Regions from separate parts of the Lysinibacillus sp. RS11 genome, predicted to be linked through region 1. Evidence: a T-box and tRNA genes for the amino acid it is inferred to sense, from the RefSeq annotation. Region 1 holds a T-box; the other holds one or more tRNA genes.
What was found. The T-box of region 1 lies ahead of argS (arginine--tRNA ligase). A T-box ahead of a tRNA ligase gene usually reads a tRNA of that ligase, here a tRNA-Arg.

Region 1 (8,237 bases):
AGAAACGCTTGCCGTATTTTTCGAATTTTACTTCACCAATCCCACTAACATGTCGCAACCCTTCAAGCTCCATTGGTTTTTTGTCGCATAGCTCACGTAATGTTTTATCAGAGAACACAACAAATGGTGGTACCTGTTCTTCATCAGCAATCTCTTTACGCAATACTCGTAAATGCTCAAATAACGGGTCATTGTCTGCAAGTTTACGCACAGTAACCGCTTCTTTTCGCATAACCGTTCGCTTACCCATTAGCACTTCCTTGCCTTCCTCAGGTACATAAATAGTTGGAAACGTGCCATGCTTAACGGCCAGTAAACCTTCAGCGATTAAAAATTCTATAAAGCTTGAGACATCCTTCGAGGAGTATTGGCCTTTTAAAATGCCATAGGTAGACAGCCTTGCAAAGCCAAATTCAGTCATTTTTTGATTTTTGGAGCCAATTAGCACTTGAGCCACCATCGTCTTGCCGAATTTTTGCCCCATCCTTACGACACAGGCTAACACTTTTTGTGCATCTACTGTCACATCTTTGACTTCCCGTCCATCATTACAATTACTACAACGACTACAAGGCACCCCTGCTTCTTCGCCAAAATACGTTAAGATCGCATTTTGTAAACAGCCTTCTGTATGACAATAGTCAACCATCGTTTGTAGCTTTGCTAGTTCCTGCGTAATGCGAGCTTCATCCTGCGTCTGTTCAATTAAAAAGCGTTGTGTTTGGACATCCCCTGATGCATACAGCAAAATACATGCACTTGGTAAGCCATCACGTCCTGCACGCCCTGCTTCCTGATAATAGCTCTCCATATTGCGCGGCATTTGATAATGAATGACAAAGCGCACATTACTCTTATCAATCCCCATTCCAAACGCATTAGTTGCTACCATAATACGTGCCTCATCTTTTAAAAAACGCTCCTGCTCTGACGTACGCATGTCCTCTGGTAGTCCCGCATGGTATTTAGCAACAGATTCACCCAAACGACTTAAAAGCTCATATATGGCGTCGACTGCTTTTCGAGTCGCTGCATAAATAATGCCCGCTTCATTTTTATTTTTCACTAAATAATCTTTAATGTAACGTTCTTTATTTTCACCAATTAACACAGAGAAAGCTAAATTATCACGCGAAAAGCCAGTGATCACCGTTGAATGCTCGTCAATTTCTAATAATTGTCTAATATCTTCACAAACTGCTGGTGTAGCTGTTGCAGTTAGTGCTAGGACTGTAGGCTTTTGGGGCCATAATGTAAATAATTTTTGAATTGCTCGGTAGCTCGGTCTAAAATCATGCCCCCACTGGGATATACAGTGGGCTTCATCTACAGCAATCAATGGCACAGATAAATTCGCTAATACTTGTAAAAACGTTGCACTCTCTAATCGCTCTGGCGCTATATAAAGTAACTTTAAATAACCTGCACTCGCAAGCTGCATCGTTTCATTTACTTCTTGTACAGATAAGGTGCTATTAATATACGCGGCCGGAATATTGGCGGCACGTAATGCTTCTACCTGATCTTGCATTAAAGAAATTAAGGGGGATATGACGACTGTGAGCCCATCTAGCATCAACGCCGGAATTTGATAGCAAATTGATTTACCTCCGCCAGTTGGCATCACACAAAGACTTGATTGACCTCGTAATGTTTGCTCTATAATTGGTGCCTGTCCATTGCGAAATGAATCATAGCCAAAATGATGTTGTAGCATTTGTCTTGCTTGCTCCATCCAACTTTTCACTCCTCAGTTGTTAGACGAATAAGCTTATACTCGCCCTGTTCATTTTTATTTATTTCATATACCATCAAAGAATTTGCAAGTGCTTCTTGACCAGCAGCATTCGTTAGTACATATTCCGTTTTTGCACGAACTACAATAGTTTGTCCATCCATTTTAATGTTTTTAATCGTCGTATTGGAAAATTGAATTTTCGCGTGTTTGGATTCGTAATACGCAACCATATTATTCAGTGTGCTTTGTAACTCGTCTGTACCTGCGAAAGGTTTCATTACACTAGCATCATAAATCTCAACAGCTGCTTGTAAATGCTTATGAAATGTATCTATAAATAGTTTTACTTCATCACTATTATAAGCAAAAATGTTCTTTCCATATCGATCAATCGCTTGCTGGACGGCTTCTTTGTCACCCTGTTCTATATATGGATATAAATTTTTTGACTGAGATAGCCGGTCTCTTGTCTTCATACCTTCTTCAATCCATTCATCTAAAAACTGCTCAATATCTTGAAATGGCAGTATGTACGGCTGTGAAACATCGTTTTGCTGGCGTTTAAAATAGATGCCTACAATTTCACCACTCTCCGCTTCTAGAACAGGGCTCCCTAAAGGTATGTTTTGTTCTGCATCTATGTAATAAGCTGCTTTTCTGTCACTATATTTTTTAATGACGTGCGGTAAACTATCGACAAAAACAGCTAATTGATTTAATTCCCCGTTATAAACAGTTGGCACCTTTACCGATGCGTTGTATGTAACTTCTAAAATGGCGATATTATATGCTGTAGACATATAGTGCACATTGGCTTCCACAAGCTTATTATTATTAAATTGGACGAGAGCAGCTGGCTTTGAAGCTACGAGCGCACCATTTGTCACAATATAAAGCTTCGCATCCTCTTTTTTTACAATAATGCCTGCACCGATTCCATTTTCTCCAACTATTTTTACTTCTGGTACAATTTTTTCTTCTTTCTTCATAACAACTTTTTCCGATTTTACCTCGGCCTTTTTAGTATGAAACATTTCTGCCAATGAATCATTTTCACAGCCTGTTAATAGTAAAGCTGTTGCTCCAAGAATGAGCATCTTTTTCCGCATACGTTCACCAAAACTTTCTTAAAGATCTTTCTTCTCTATCATAAACAAGGTTTTTATACGTTTCAAGTTTACATAATAATATTATTAGTTTAGACATGTTGTGAAAATACTACTCATCCCTTTTATTCAATTCGTTATACCTATAAAAAACGACTCTTTTCTAGCTTTACTATGAAAAATGACTTATAAATCGCGTTTGAAATATTATTTATAAAAAAAAGACATGCGCATAAATTCTCGCATGCCTCAAAATTATTTTTTCTTTAGAATAATTGTAGTAGCTACTATGCCAAGCATTAACAGCATAAATATGGCATAGGTAAATGTATGATTACCCGTCACATCATAGCAATAACCGATTAGTATAGGAATGATGGCACTTATCATAAAGCCTCCGGAAAGCACCATTGATGACCAGCTATTGGCCTCCTCATCATTTTTTGCCTCGTCCAATGGTAACAATAGACCAATTGGAAATAAGCCACTTAAAACGATCCCTATTATTAATACGGCAATCCACAACATAGCACCTGAACTTAACCATAGTAGTGCAAAGCCGATAATACCTAGGATTCCTAAAGAGAAAAGCCAACCCATTCGATTCGCCCACTTTTCCATTAGTATAGGGACAGTGATATTTCCAATCATTTGAACGATCGACATAAAAGTTAGCATAGAACTTGCAGCGACAAGTGAATAGCCCTTATCCTGTATCATCGGTACTAACCAAGACATCATTGAGAAAAACAAAGATGTTTGTAAACCAAAATAAATTAAAATAGTCCAAGCACGAACATTATTCCATGGATTTCGCGCATCATTTTTACTCAATACATCTGTTTCTGATAACTCGTCCTGGTCTTTTTGTATTGTCAGTAACCAAATGACAAGAGCGATCATTGCTAGTACTGCCCAACTGCCAAGCGCCATAGTCCAGCTCTCATGAAAATGATTATAAAATGTTACTGTTAGTGCTGCACTTAATGTTGCCCCTGTTCCTATTCCAAACGAATAAATACCTACAACTGTTGTAAAACGGGTCGGGAATTTCTTTTTTATATAGGCATTTAACATTGGACCAATAAGCGCAATGGCAAACCCTGCAGCAAAGCTTGTGACAACAAGTAGTCCATAGCTTTCTTTAAAAAAGCGTAGCCCATTTGCTAATGCGATGATGATTAGTAGTAGCGTGATCGCTGTTTTTGTTCCGAGTTTCCTTTGTAAGGGTACAGCGAATGGTGCAAAGAGTCCCATACAAAACACCGGAATAGACGTTAAAAAGCTCATTTTTGTATTGGATACATGGAGTGACTCCAAAAGTACATTAAATAGTGGTCCAATCCCTGTGACTGCTGGCCGCATATTGAGTGCAACGAAAAAAATACTGACAATCACAAGTAGCGCGGAAACACGCCATTGCTTTTTCTTCATACTTTCTAAAAACCTTCTCTCTATATAATTCGAAAAATTCCACTAAAGTCTAACATGCTGATAAGACCTTAAATTTCACACTATTTCCTTGTACCATTTTTTCTAGTTGCGGTCAATTTCATGGCAATAAATGACTGAAAATGCATCTACAACGATGATATAGAAGTGCCTACATATTTTTAGGCGCTTCAATTCCTAACAATGCTAACGATTCTTTTAAAACAACAGATACACATTGACAAAATGCTAATCGTGAACTTCTTTGGTTGTCATCGACCAATACTTTATTTTGTGCATAATATTTATTAAATAGACGCGCTAATTGTAGGGCATATTTAGCAATTTGTGATGGATCAGCTTGCTCAAAAGCGTTGGTAATTACATTGGGAAACTGTTCTAGTAATAAAATGACTGGCCATGCTTGCTCACCTAATGTTTCACAAAATACTTCGTTACCGTTGTCTTCTGCTTTTTCTAAAAGAGATGAAATACGTGCATAAGTATATTGAATATATGGCCCTGTTTCTCCCTCAAAATTCATCATGTCCTCAATGGAAAACTCAATATCGTGTAGACGATCATTTTTTAAATCGTTAAAAATGACTGCACCAACACCGACCTGATGTGCGATGCTATCTTTCTGCTCAAGCATTGGATTTTTTTCATCGATATTTCGCTTCGCTGTAGCAATCGCTTCCTTCAGTACATCTGCTAATAAAACAATTTTGCCTTTACGCGTCGACATTTTTTTCCCCTCTTGCAGAATCATCCCGAAAGGAACATGCTGTAAGTCTTTTGCCCAGTTATAGCCCATTTTCTCAATAACTTTAAATAGTTGTTTAAAATGGAGAGATTGTTCATTTCCTACAACATAAAATATCTTTTTAGGGCCATATTGTTTTTGTCGGTAAAAAGCTGCTGCTAAATCACGGGTAGCATAAAGCGTAGCACCGTCTGCTTTCGTTATTAAGCATGGTGGCATATTGTCTAATTCAACGACATACGCACCATCCGATTTCACTAGCAGTTGTTTTTCTTCTAGCTCTTTCACAACAGCAGCCATTTTATCATTGTAAAAAGCTTCCCCATCAAATGAATCAAAATCAATGCCCAGCAGTTGATAAATGGTCTTGAATTCTACAAGTGATGCATCTCTAAACCATTGCCAAAGAGCTAATGTCCCTTCATCCCCATCCTCTAATGCTTTAAATGCGGCACGTGCCTGTTCATTGAGTGTGTCATCCTGCTCCGCTTCTTCATGGAACTGCACATATATTTTTAATAATTCCTTTATGGGAGCAGCTTCAATTTTTTGTTGATCTCCCCATTTTTTATAGGACACGATTAATTTTCCAAATTGTGTTCCCCAGTCCCCTAAATGATTAATACGAATTGCTTTATAGCCATTTTTCTCGGCAATGTTTGCCAAAGCATTACCGATTACTGTAGAACGTAAATGGCCCATTGAAAAAGGCTTCGCTATATTAGGGGAAGAAAAATCAAAAACTACATTTCCTTTTGATTCCTGTTGGGTTCCATATAAATTTTTTTCTTTTACTATTCGGCTAATTACCTGTTTTGTAATCATCGGCTGATCGTAAAAAATATTGACGTAACCACCTACTACTTGAACATCTTGCACTATTTCACAACTTATATTGTTTTTAATTTCGGAAGCGATACTGTGAGGCGATTTCCCTAATTTCTTAGCTAGTATAAAGCATGGAAATGCCACATCCCCTAAGTCCAATTTTTTCGGTTTCTCCAGTAAATGTTGAATTTCGTTGACAGAAAGCTCATTCTTTAATGCCTCAGCAATGCTTTTCGCAATTTGTGTATGCATGTTTTTTTCTCCTCCCAATATATAATCAATTTCGCCTTGATGGAATTGCGTCCGAAGGCTTCATTCAATGGAGTTGGAAACTCACTGATAAAGAAACAAATCCCCTTTTCATCTCTTACCTTTAGAGATAAGCGTTTTCTGCTGAATGAAGATAAAAAAAGCCCTCGTCTCTAAAATAGAGACGAGAGCATAGTTATCCCGTGGTACCACTCTAGTTGCCAAATTATATGACCACTTTCCGTTGTTAACGAGGTGACTCCCCGGTATTCTCTACTACTCATTCGAGAATCTTCTCCAAAGTGCGTTTCATTTATGGCTGCTGCATTAGGCTCACACCGTCCCTAAATCGCTTTCCAGTCCCACCATAAACTACTCTCTTTTTCATCGAATTTTTTTATTGATTTTGAAATATTTTACAGGCACAACTTTCTAAAGTCAATGGTTTTTTCTGAATTATTTGATTTAATTAAACAACGCCAAAACATCTTCTCAGGGCAATGGAGAGTATTTTTGTAATGTTTTTCGCGCAAATAAAATTTAGCTAGATTGCTCTCTTTATATTTGGGCGTTGTACTAAGCACTCTTTACTCATTAAAAATTATCAGCTGAATAGTTTACAATGACACTTTTTTCAGCCCGCCATATATTTTTAACTTTCTGTTTCGTAATGTCATAGTATGAAAGTACGCTCTCTTTAGGTATTTTCAAAATACTATAACCCTTTTCTTCATCAATCACACTAGATAAGAAAAAAAACCCTTCTTTTTTTTCATCGAATTTTACGAAGCGAATTTTCGAATAAATACCACTACGATCTAGTAAAGGCTTTACCTTTTTTGATTTAATATCTATTTCTACAACATGCGAAATAGGACTGTCTATAGCTTCATCATAGCTGATGATAACCGAATTAGCATCTGGCGCCAATGATGCTCCACTTATAAATCTCTCCACATTCGCTATATGTTTCTTTTTTTGTCCTTCAATATCATAAATATCTAAACTGTATTTGGTTGGTTGTAATTTGGTTTGATTTTTATTAGCCTCGTCAAGTTTCTTCTGATGTTCGTCCTGGGAGAAAGATACTACAATTAATTGATTATTGTTTGGGTTATAATTAAAATCTAAAACACTTCTATCCTTATTTTCTTCTTCCCAAATTTGTATTTTCTGTGTTTCAAGATTATAGGTAGCCATATGAAAATTTTTAAATTCATCTCTTAATAAGACTCTCATAAAGATCATTTTTTGTTCTTTGTCTATTTGGATAAAGTCAACGTTATTAAATACAGTGGTTAACTGTTTCATTTGATTAGTATTTAGGTCATTTTCAAATAATTGTATTGTACGATCTGATATACCATCTGCAAAATACAATTTATTATTACCTTCAGTATAAGCGAAAGAAGTATAATCTGCCGTTTCCTTACTTAATAATAATTTACTTTTATTTTGAATCTGGTCGTATTGATAAAATGTAAACATCAAGCTATTAGGATCAAAAACATTTATGTAAAGCTTAGATTCGGAAGGACTATTAGCAATTGAAAATATTTTATTACTAAAGACTATACAAATAAATACAATAATTATCAAAAAAACGAAAAAATTATTCAAAGTTTACCCCTCTTCCTAATAGTTTTGATTCTTTAACCTCTCTAATGGCGGTAATTCTATTAGATTTTTTCCATTGGTTCATACTTCTATTAATGTACCCCTCACATTAAACATCTAGAACACTTTCCAAAGGCTCGCAACTCCTATCAAAAATCCTATGAAATGATTGCCTATCCTTCGATTCAATTAAAAATGAAGTAGTATCGATGATTTTTTATATAATAAAAACAAAACCGGTACTATTTGGCAGTCGTCTAATGTATGAACAGGTAAGGAGGGATGAAAATGGAGGAAACGATTCAAATAAGCGCATTATCACGAAATTCGGTGATTGAGGAGCTAATGACAGACTATGGTCAAGAAGTTCTACAGCTCGTTTATACATATGTACATGATGCGGCCCTTGCTGAGGATTTAACACAAGAGATTTTTATAAAGTGCTATAAGGCCCTTCCTAGCTACCGAGGGAAAGCTAGTATGAAGACTTGGTTGTGGCGTA
Region 2 (8,237 bases), 1.6 Mb from region 1:
ATCTAACCAAACATCATTCAACCAACAGCACAGCCTAAATCATGGTGGACATGAAGTAATGGACATGCATGAAACACTTGGCGAAATCATTGCTGGTATGAATCAATCTATTCTTTTACGACCTCAGGTTAAGGACACTGAGTTACTTAGCATTTTGGATCGCCAATATAATTTCACACTAGGCATGTATAATACCATTGTGGAGTCATTTAAAACTGGTCATGATCCATCTGTTCCTACAGGTCGTTATCAAATGGAAACAGGGCATGATTTTAAATTCGGCTTAAACCCTGGACAGCCAAAAAAGCCTATGCAAAATGCGAGTGAGATCAATGATGAAGCAATTTCTGGCTTCTTACTTGGTGCTCAAAAAGGCGCGGCAAAATGTATGACTGCGGCTGCAACAGAAACGACAAACCCTGTCGTTCGTCGTGTTGTTGCAGATAGTATTCCCAACTGCATCGAAATGGCATACGAATTATCTATTTACCAAAATAAGCATGGCTATTATCAAGTACCTCAATATTCTCAACAAGATATGCAAACGATGCTTAATTCATTTGACACTACAAAAAATCCTCTTCATTAAATACAAAAAGAGCAGTCCCTATTGTGATGAAAAATCACTAGGGATTGCTCTTTCCTTATTAAAGTACTTTTCCTAAAAAGGCTTTTGTTCGTTCATTTTGTGGGTTACTGAAAATTTCTTTAGGTGTTCCCTCTTCAACAATATAGCCACCATCCATAAAGACAACACGATCGCCAACTTCACGAGCAAAGCCCATTTCATGAGTAACAACAATCATCGTCATTCCTTCAGCGGCTAGATTTTTCATAACGTCTAGCACCTCTTTGACCATTTCAGGGTCAAGTGCCGAAGTAGGTTCATCAAATAAAATAGCTTTTGGCTTCATTGCTAAAGCACGAGCAATGGCAACACGTTGCTGCTGACCTCCTGAAAGCTGTTCAGGATAGTTATAAGCCTTACTATCAAGACCGACCTTTTTCAAGAGCTCATGTCCGAGTGCTTCCGCTTCCGGCTTTCCCATCTTACGGATTTGCATTGGCGCCATCGTCACATTATCAATAACAGTCATATGTGGGAATAAATTAAATTGCTGAAACACCATCCCCACTTCAGCTCGAATCGCATTAATATTTGTTTTTGGATCATTAATTTTGACATTCTCAATATAAATTGCACCATCTGTTACTTCTTCTAGCATATTGATGCAACGTAAAAATGTACTTTTCCCCGAGCCTGAAGGACCAATAACACAAACAACTTGCTTTTCTTGTATTTCATAATCAATACCCTTTAATACTTCCAGCTTACCAAAATATTTGTGTAAATTTTCAATCTTAATCATCGTGCTTCCCGCCCTTCTGCCTTACGAGGGACATAGCTATTACTAAATCGTTTTTCAATAAATGCTACAATCTTTGTTACACCATACGTTAAAATTAAATATAATAAGGCTGCAACAATATATGGTTCCCAGAAACGGAAGCTAGCACCTGCCACTACTTTACTTGCATATAAAATATCTGGAGCCGCAATAACGGTTACTAAAGATGAATCCTTTAATAAGGCGATAAATTCATTGCCTAGCGGCGGAATCATACGTCTAAAAGCTTGGGGTAAAATAACTTTACGCATCGCTTGGTTATGCGTTAAGCCCAGAGAACGAGCTGCCTCCATTTGCCCTTTAGCAATACTTTGAATGCCCGCACGGAAAATTTCTGCATTGTATGCCGCACAATTTAAAATAAGTGCCGTAATCCCTGAAACCATATAGCCTAGTGAATGCCCAAAAATTGACGGTATCACCGCTAAGTGAATTAATAAGATTTGCACAAGCATCGGAGTCCCACGGAATAAATCTACATATAACTTACATGGCCAATAAATCCATTTTTTATCTGATAATTTTCCAAGACCTAAAAATAACCCTAAAAGAATTCCTCCAAAATAACCACTAAGTGTTAAAACAAGCGTCACGCCAATACCACGTATAAACATATCACGGTAGTTCCAGACTGTGTCCCAGCGTAAGTCAAAGATGTCCATCCGAAAACCCCACTTCCCCTTTAGAGTTAATCCAAAAAATCATTTCGCCTTGGTATAGTTGCGTGCAGATTTTGAATTGTGCCTAGACCTACACGAAGGCCGACACAAGAACCTCATACTCATTCATCCCGCCACCTTTAGAGATAGGAGTCTTCTGTAGCTGATGCGTTGCTTTCACTACAGAAGACATTTGCTGAATGAAAATTAATGGGCCGCTAACTATAACTATACTAGTGGCATCACGCATTCATTATTTTTCTTTAAATTCTGTGCCTGTAATTTCTTTTAATTTACCGTTTTCTTTAATTTTTTTCAGACCTTCATTTAGTAGGTTTAACAACTCTGTGTTCCCTTTTTGAACCATAAACCCATAATATTCTTTTTCAAATGCATCATCTTCTATTATTTTAAGTTTTTCGTTTGGATGTGCCTTAATATATTCATACACTACCGCATTATCACCAATTGCTGCGTCTACGTTTCCGTTTAGCATCTCTTGAATAGCGACTGGTTGATTTTCAAACGCCAAAATATTTGTACTTGATTCTCCTTGCAGCTTTTTAGCAGCTTCATGTCCAGTAGCATTAATTTGTACTGAAATCTTTTTATCTTTTAATTCAGCTAATGATTTAATCTTTGAATCTTCCTTTACAACGATTAATAATTGAGATTCATAATATGGCTCAGTAAAGTCAAATGACTCTTTACGCTTTTTATTGATTGTTATGCCAGATGCACCGATATCTGTTTCACCATTTTTAATCGTTTGGAATACAGGCTCCCAACCAATGTTTTGCCATTCCACTTCAAAGCCCATCTCATCAGCAATTGCTTGTAAAATATCGACATCAATTCCTACAACATTTCCTTTATCGTCAAGTGATTCAAATGGCGCAAAGGTAGCTTCTGTTCCTACCTTATAAACTTTTTTACCATCCTCACCCTCAGATGGCTCGCTACCAGATGATGTCTTTTCTTTAGCACCACAGCCAGCTAGAACTAATGCAAATACTGCCACGATCATCAATAGCATCGATAAACTTCTTTTCATAGTATTTTCCCCCTTATTCCATTACCTTCCCGAAACACATTTTATTGTTTGTTAATTCGGAAATGTTAGACTATTAGGTCAATTATAGTGACATTATTCACTTTAGACAACAACAATTCGCATAAAAGTAATTGTTTTTTCATAAAAATTAATTTTAGTTGGTTTTTTTAGCAAAAAACGGTATGAATGAACAAAAATCTAACCTAAATTGTATATTTATACAAATTCGAACTATGCCGAAGATAGATATATTTTGGCAAAAAAAAAGAATCCCCTCAGAAAGGATTCTTTTTTCCGACTAGTATACTAGTCTTCACGTACAGTATGTTCACTAAAAAATAATTTGGAGTTATTGCTTTTTTGAAGGTTTGAAAGAAACACATAAGGGAATAATGCTAACTAAGCAGAATTCCCACTATTTTCCCTTCATTCTCCACTAAGCAGGCTGCTAAACTACTTATTAGGAGAATTGCTATAAAAGTAAATCAAATAATCAGTAAAATGGCGCCCTCGGAGGGAATCGAACCCCCAGTGCAAGAACCGGAATCTTACGTGTTATCCATTACACCACGAGGGCAATTAGACACAAAAAAAAAGTACTCACTCAAAGGCTTTCCAAAAAGCATGATGTAGATAATCCTCATTTGAAGCATACCTGCAAAATAGTGTACTGTACTTTAACTTATGACCTTACCAATTATACAAACGTATTGCTCATAATTCAACTATAGAATGCAAAAAGATTTTAATTTTTTTTAGACTCTTCATCAAAATATGTACTTGACTATCCATTTCACGACAGAAGGACGCTTCCCGTAGTGTGAACTAAGCCTTCTTGGCGCTTACACTTCGTTACATCAACCATACTGTTTTAGTCATGAACAGTTTTCAGTATTGGCTATTTATTTAATTTCACTTTAGCAGGGATAATATTTGACCTTCCCTGACTATAATGTGTATGATAAGGATACAGCTGATACACAATGGATGTTATCAGCAAAAGTATTCGAATTTAGTTTTTTAAGGAGGATTTAACATGAATTTAATTCCTACAGTTATTGAACAAACAAGTCGTGGTGAACGTGCTTATGACATCTATTCACGACTACTAAAAGACCGTATTATTTTATTAGGAAGCGCGATTGACGACAATGTAGCTAACTCCATTGTTGCTCAGCTTCTATTCCTACAAGCAGAAGATCCAGATAAAGATATCTTTCTTTACATCAACTCACCAGGCGGATCAATCACTGCTGGTATGGCAATTTATGACACAATGCAAATCATTAAGCCACAAGTACAAACAATTTGTATTGGTATGGCAGCATCTATGGGTGCTTTCCTACTTGCTGCTGGTGAACCTGGTAAACGCTTCGCATTACCAAATGCCGAAGTAATGATTCACCAACCTCTTGGCGGTGCACAAGGTCAAGCAACTGAGATTGAAATCGCTGCAAAACGTATTTTATTCTTACGCGAAAAATTAAATGGCATTTTATCAGAACGCACTGGTCAACCGCTTGAAGTAATTTCAAGAGATACAGATCGCGATAACTTCATGACTGCTGAGCGTGCCAAAGAATACGGCTTAATCGATCAAATTATGGAACGCAAATAAAAAAGTTAAAGGCATCCCAGATTATTTCTGAGATGTCTTTTTTTGTTCGACATCCATGTATGTATGGTTTGATGGGGTGATCCATCACTTTGGTTGTTCTATCCATGATTTTGGCGGTTCTATCCACGATTTTGGCTCTTCTATCCATCACTTTGGTCATTCTATCCATTACCTAATGGTTCTACCCTATATTTGACTTTTCTTTTCGTAGTTTCGGCCTTTCTTTCCGTCGCTCAGGCTCTTCTTTCCGTCGCTTCGGCTCTTCTTTCCGTCGCGGTCTTTTCTTTCCGTCGCTTCGACCTTTCCTTCCGTCGCTCAGGCTCTTCTTTCCGTCGCTTCGGCTCTTCTTTCCGTCGCGGTCTTTTCTTTCCGTCGCTTCGACCTTTCCTTCCGTCGCTCCGGCTCTTCTTTCCTTCGCTTCAGCCTTTCTTTCCGTCGCGGTTTTTTCTTTCCGTCGCTTCGACCTTTCCTTCCGTCGCTCCGGCTCTTCTTTCCATCGCTTCAGCCTTTCTTTCCGTCGCGGTTTTTTCTTTCCGTCTCTTCGACCTTCCCTTCCGTCGCTCCAGCTCTTCTTTCCGTCGCTTCAGCCTCTCTTTCCGTCGCAGTCTTTTCTTTCCGTCGCTTCAGCCTTTCTTTCCGTCGCTTCGGCTCTTCTTTCCGTCGTTTCAGCCTTTCTTTCCGTCTCTTCGACCTTTCCTTCCGTCATTCAGGCTCTTTTGTTCTGCGTTGCAAAGACGCAAAAAAACTGCCCAGCATGTAAGTTTTACAGCTTGGACAGTTTTTGCATTATAGGTTGTTTAATCTTCTTCTTCGATTAGTGCTGCCAATGCTGTTACCGCTTGCTCAGCATCGTTCCCATCACTACTAAGGACAACTTCTGTTCCTTTTGCAATAGCTAAACTCATTACACCCATAATGGATTTAGCATTTACTTTTTTCTCTTCTTTCTCAAGAAAGATATCTGCGCTAAAACGATTTGCCTCTTGTACGAATAGCGCCGCTTGTCTAGCTTGTAGTCCTAATTTTAATTTTACATGGACTCTTCTCTCGGTCATTCTCAAAACTCCCCTTTACTACCGTTCATTTTATTAGTTTTATCTTACCTCACTTACTAGCAAAAGAACAATACGCGATTACACATGACATTCATACCTGAAAAGTATGAAAATTTAACCATCAATTTTTTCACCACTTCTTAATGCATCGGCAATTTCATCGATTTTCCTTAATCGATGATTGACTCCTGATTTACTAACCGTTCCACTTGATACCATCTCACCAAGTTCTTTTAGGGTTACATCTTGATATTCTACTCGTAATCGTGCAATTTCACGAAGCTTTTCAGGCAATTGATCTAGGCCTATTGAATTTTCAATAAAACGAATATTCTCTACCTGTCGTAATGCTGCACCTATTGTTTTATTTAAATTTGCTGTTTCACAGTTAACAATTCGATTAACACTATTCCGCATGTCTCGCAATATGCGAACGTCTTCAAATTTCATCATTGCTTGATGAGCGCCTACAATATTAAGAAAATCAGAAATTTTTTCCGCTTCTTTTAAATAGGTTACAAAGCCTTTTTTTCGTTCAATTGTCTTTGCATTTAGCTCAAATTCATTCATCAAATCCATTAAAGCCTCGCCATGCTCTTTATATAATGAATAAATTTCTAAATGGTATGCTGATGTTTCTGGATTATTGACAGAACCACCTGCTAAAAATGCGCCTCGTAAATACGCTCTTTTTTGACCACCCTTTTTTATGAGCTCTCGAGATATAGTATGATTAAATTGAAAATCGTCTGAGATGATTTCTAAATCGATTAGTAGCTCTCGCGCACCTTCTCTTACACGGCAAATGTATACGTTATTTTTTTTCAAACGCATTTTTTTTCGAACAAGTAACTCTACATTATATGGATACAGCTTTTTCATAATCGTATAAAGCCTTCTTGCGATTGCAGCATTTTCCGTTTGTACGTCTAAGCTTAACTGTTTATTAGCAAACGATAATGAACCATTCATACGAATTAGGGCAGATACTTCTGCTTTCATACAATGATTGTCTGCTTCTATTTGGGTCAATTCCTTTTTAGTTTCAGAAGCAAAAGACATATCAAGCCCCCCTTTCCAACCAACCTTTAGTTCTATGTATATGTCCATCTTATCATATACAAATAGCGCTTTATGATTCTATAATTGGTTCACTTATATTTTGTTTATAGATATTTGCGTAATCTACAAGCCATTTTGCAACGTTTGCTGCATTATGACGAACCGTCCCATCTGAGCGAATCGTAGCAATATCTCGTTTAATAACCTCTAATCCCATACTTTCAAGCTTCGCAACGTCAAAAGTTACTGGCTCAGCACATTCTTCCTTATAAAGCTCTTCTACAGGATGCGGTAGTTTTACATCATTTACTAAAATAGAATCAATAAAGGAATCTCCAACATGTTTGTATAAAGCTTGCACATGGTCACCTGCTGTATAGGAAATCGTTTCACCTTTTTGAGTCATTAAATTACAAACGTATATTTTTCTTCCTTTAGCCCTTATAATGGCTTCACCAATTCCTTTTACAAGAAGGTTTGGAATAATACTTGTATATAAACTTCCCGGACCAATTAAAATATAGTCAGCACGATTGATTGCTCGAATAGCCTCTGGTAGCGGTTGCACGTTTTCAGGCACTAAAAAAACACGACTCAATCGTTTTTTAGCCATTGGAATTTTCGATTCACCTTCAATTATTGAACCGTCCTCTAGCTCTGCATGTAAATTTATCTTTTTGTTGGCTGCTGGTATGACGCGACCATGGACCTTTAAAACCTTTCCCATTTCACTAATAGCATGGTTAAAATCTCCGGTAATTTCCGTCAAAGCAGTCAACATTAAATTCCCTAATGAATGTCCACGTAAATCTTCTGATGCTGAAAATCGATATTGAAACATTTGCTCTACAAGTGGCTCAACATCCGATAACGCAGCAATAACATTACGAACATCACCAGGTGGTGGAATATCATAGTCATCCCGTAAGCGTCCTGAAGAACCACCGTCATCAGCTACTGTCACAATTGCAGTAATTTCAAATGGGTGGTGCTTGAGCCCTCGTAGTAAAGTAGAGAGCCCTGTACCACCACCTATTACAACAAGCTTAGTTCGCTTCTTTCCCATTCACTCAATCCTTTCTACGATTGATGTCACGATGTGTAATAACAGCATTTTCTTTATTGGCTAAAAACGCCCCGAAATATTCAGCTAATGTCACCGAACGATGCTGTCCACCAGTACAACCAAAAGCAATGACAAGTTGTGATTTGCCCTCTTGTCTATAAAGAGGAATCATAAATTCAAACAGATCCGTTAATTTTTGAATGAGTGTTTGCGTATCTTCAAGTGCCAGAACATAAGAAGATACCTCAGTTTGTAAACCCGTTTTATGGCGTAACTCTTCTACATAGTATGGATTTTTTAAAAAACGAACATCA

Region 2: it has a tRNA-Arg gene. The T-box ahead of argS (arginine--tRNA ligase) is inferred to sense a tRNA for this amino acid. The anticodon was not compared.

The regions. Positions count from the first base shown of each region.
Region 1 is NZ_CP168124.1:2,375,176-2,383,412, reverse strand. It holds gene recQ (DNA helicase RecQ) at 1-1,735, opposite strand, end outside; gene AB9L17_RS12160 (TcaA NTF2-like domain-containing protein) at 1,744-2,835, opposite strand; gene AB9L17_RS12155 (CynX/NimT family MFS transporter) at 3,100-4,278, opposite strand; gene argS (arginine--tRNA ligase) at 4,448-6,121, opposite strand; T-box leader at 6,296-6,515, opposite strand; gene AB9L17_RS12145 (hypothetical protein) at 6,713-7,738, opposite strand; gene AB9L17_RS12140 (sigma-70 family RNA polymerase sigma factor) at 8,024-8,237, shown strand, end outside.
Region 2 is NZ_CP168124.1:4,009,381-4,017,617, forward strand. It holds gene AB9L17_RS20725 (spore coat protein) at 1-589, shown strand, start outside; gene AB9L17_RS20730 (amino acid ABC transporter ATP-binding protein) at 648-1,370, opposite strand; gene AB9L17_RS20735 (amino acid ABC transporter permease) at 1,367-2,071, opposite strand; gene AB9L17_RS20740 (basic amino acid ABC transporter substrate-binding protein) at 2,322-3,122, opposite strand; tRNA gene AB9L17_RS20745 (tRNA-Arg) at 3,625-3,699, opposite strand; gene clpP (ATP-dependent Clp endopeptidase proteolytic subunit ClpP) at 4,159-4,740, shown strand; gene AB9L17_RS20755 (hypothetical protein) at 4,933-5,532, shown strand; gene AB9L17_RS20760 (HPr family phosphocarrier protein) at 5,538-5,795, opposite strand; gene whiA (DNA-binding protein WhiA) at 5,910-6,857, opposite strand; gene AB9L17_RS20770 (gluconeogenesis factor YvcK family protein) at 6,928-7,923, opposite strand; gene rapZ (RNase adapter RapZ) at 7,928-8,237, opposite strand, start outside.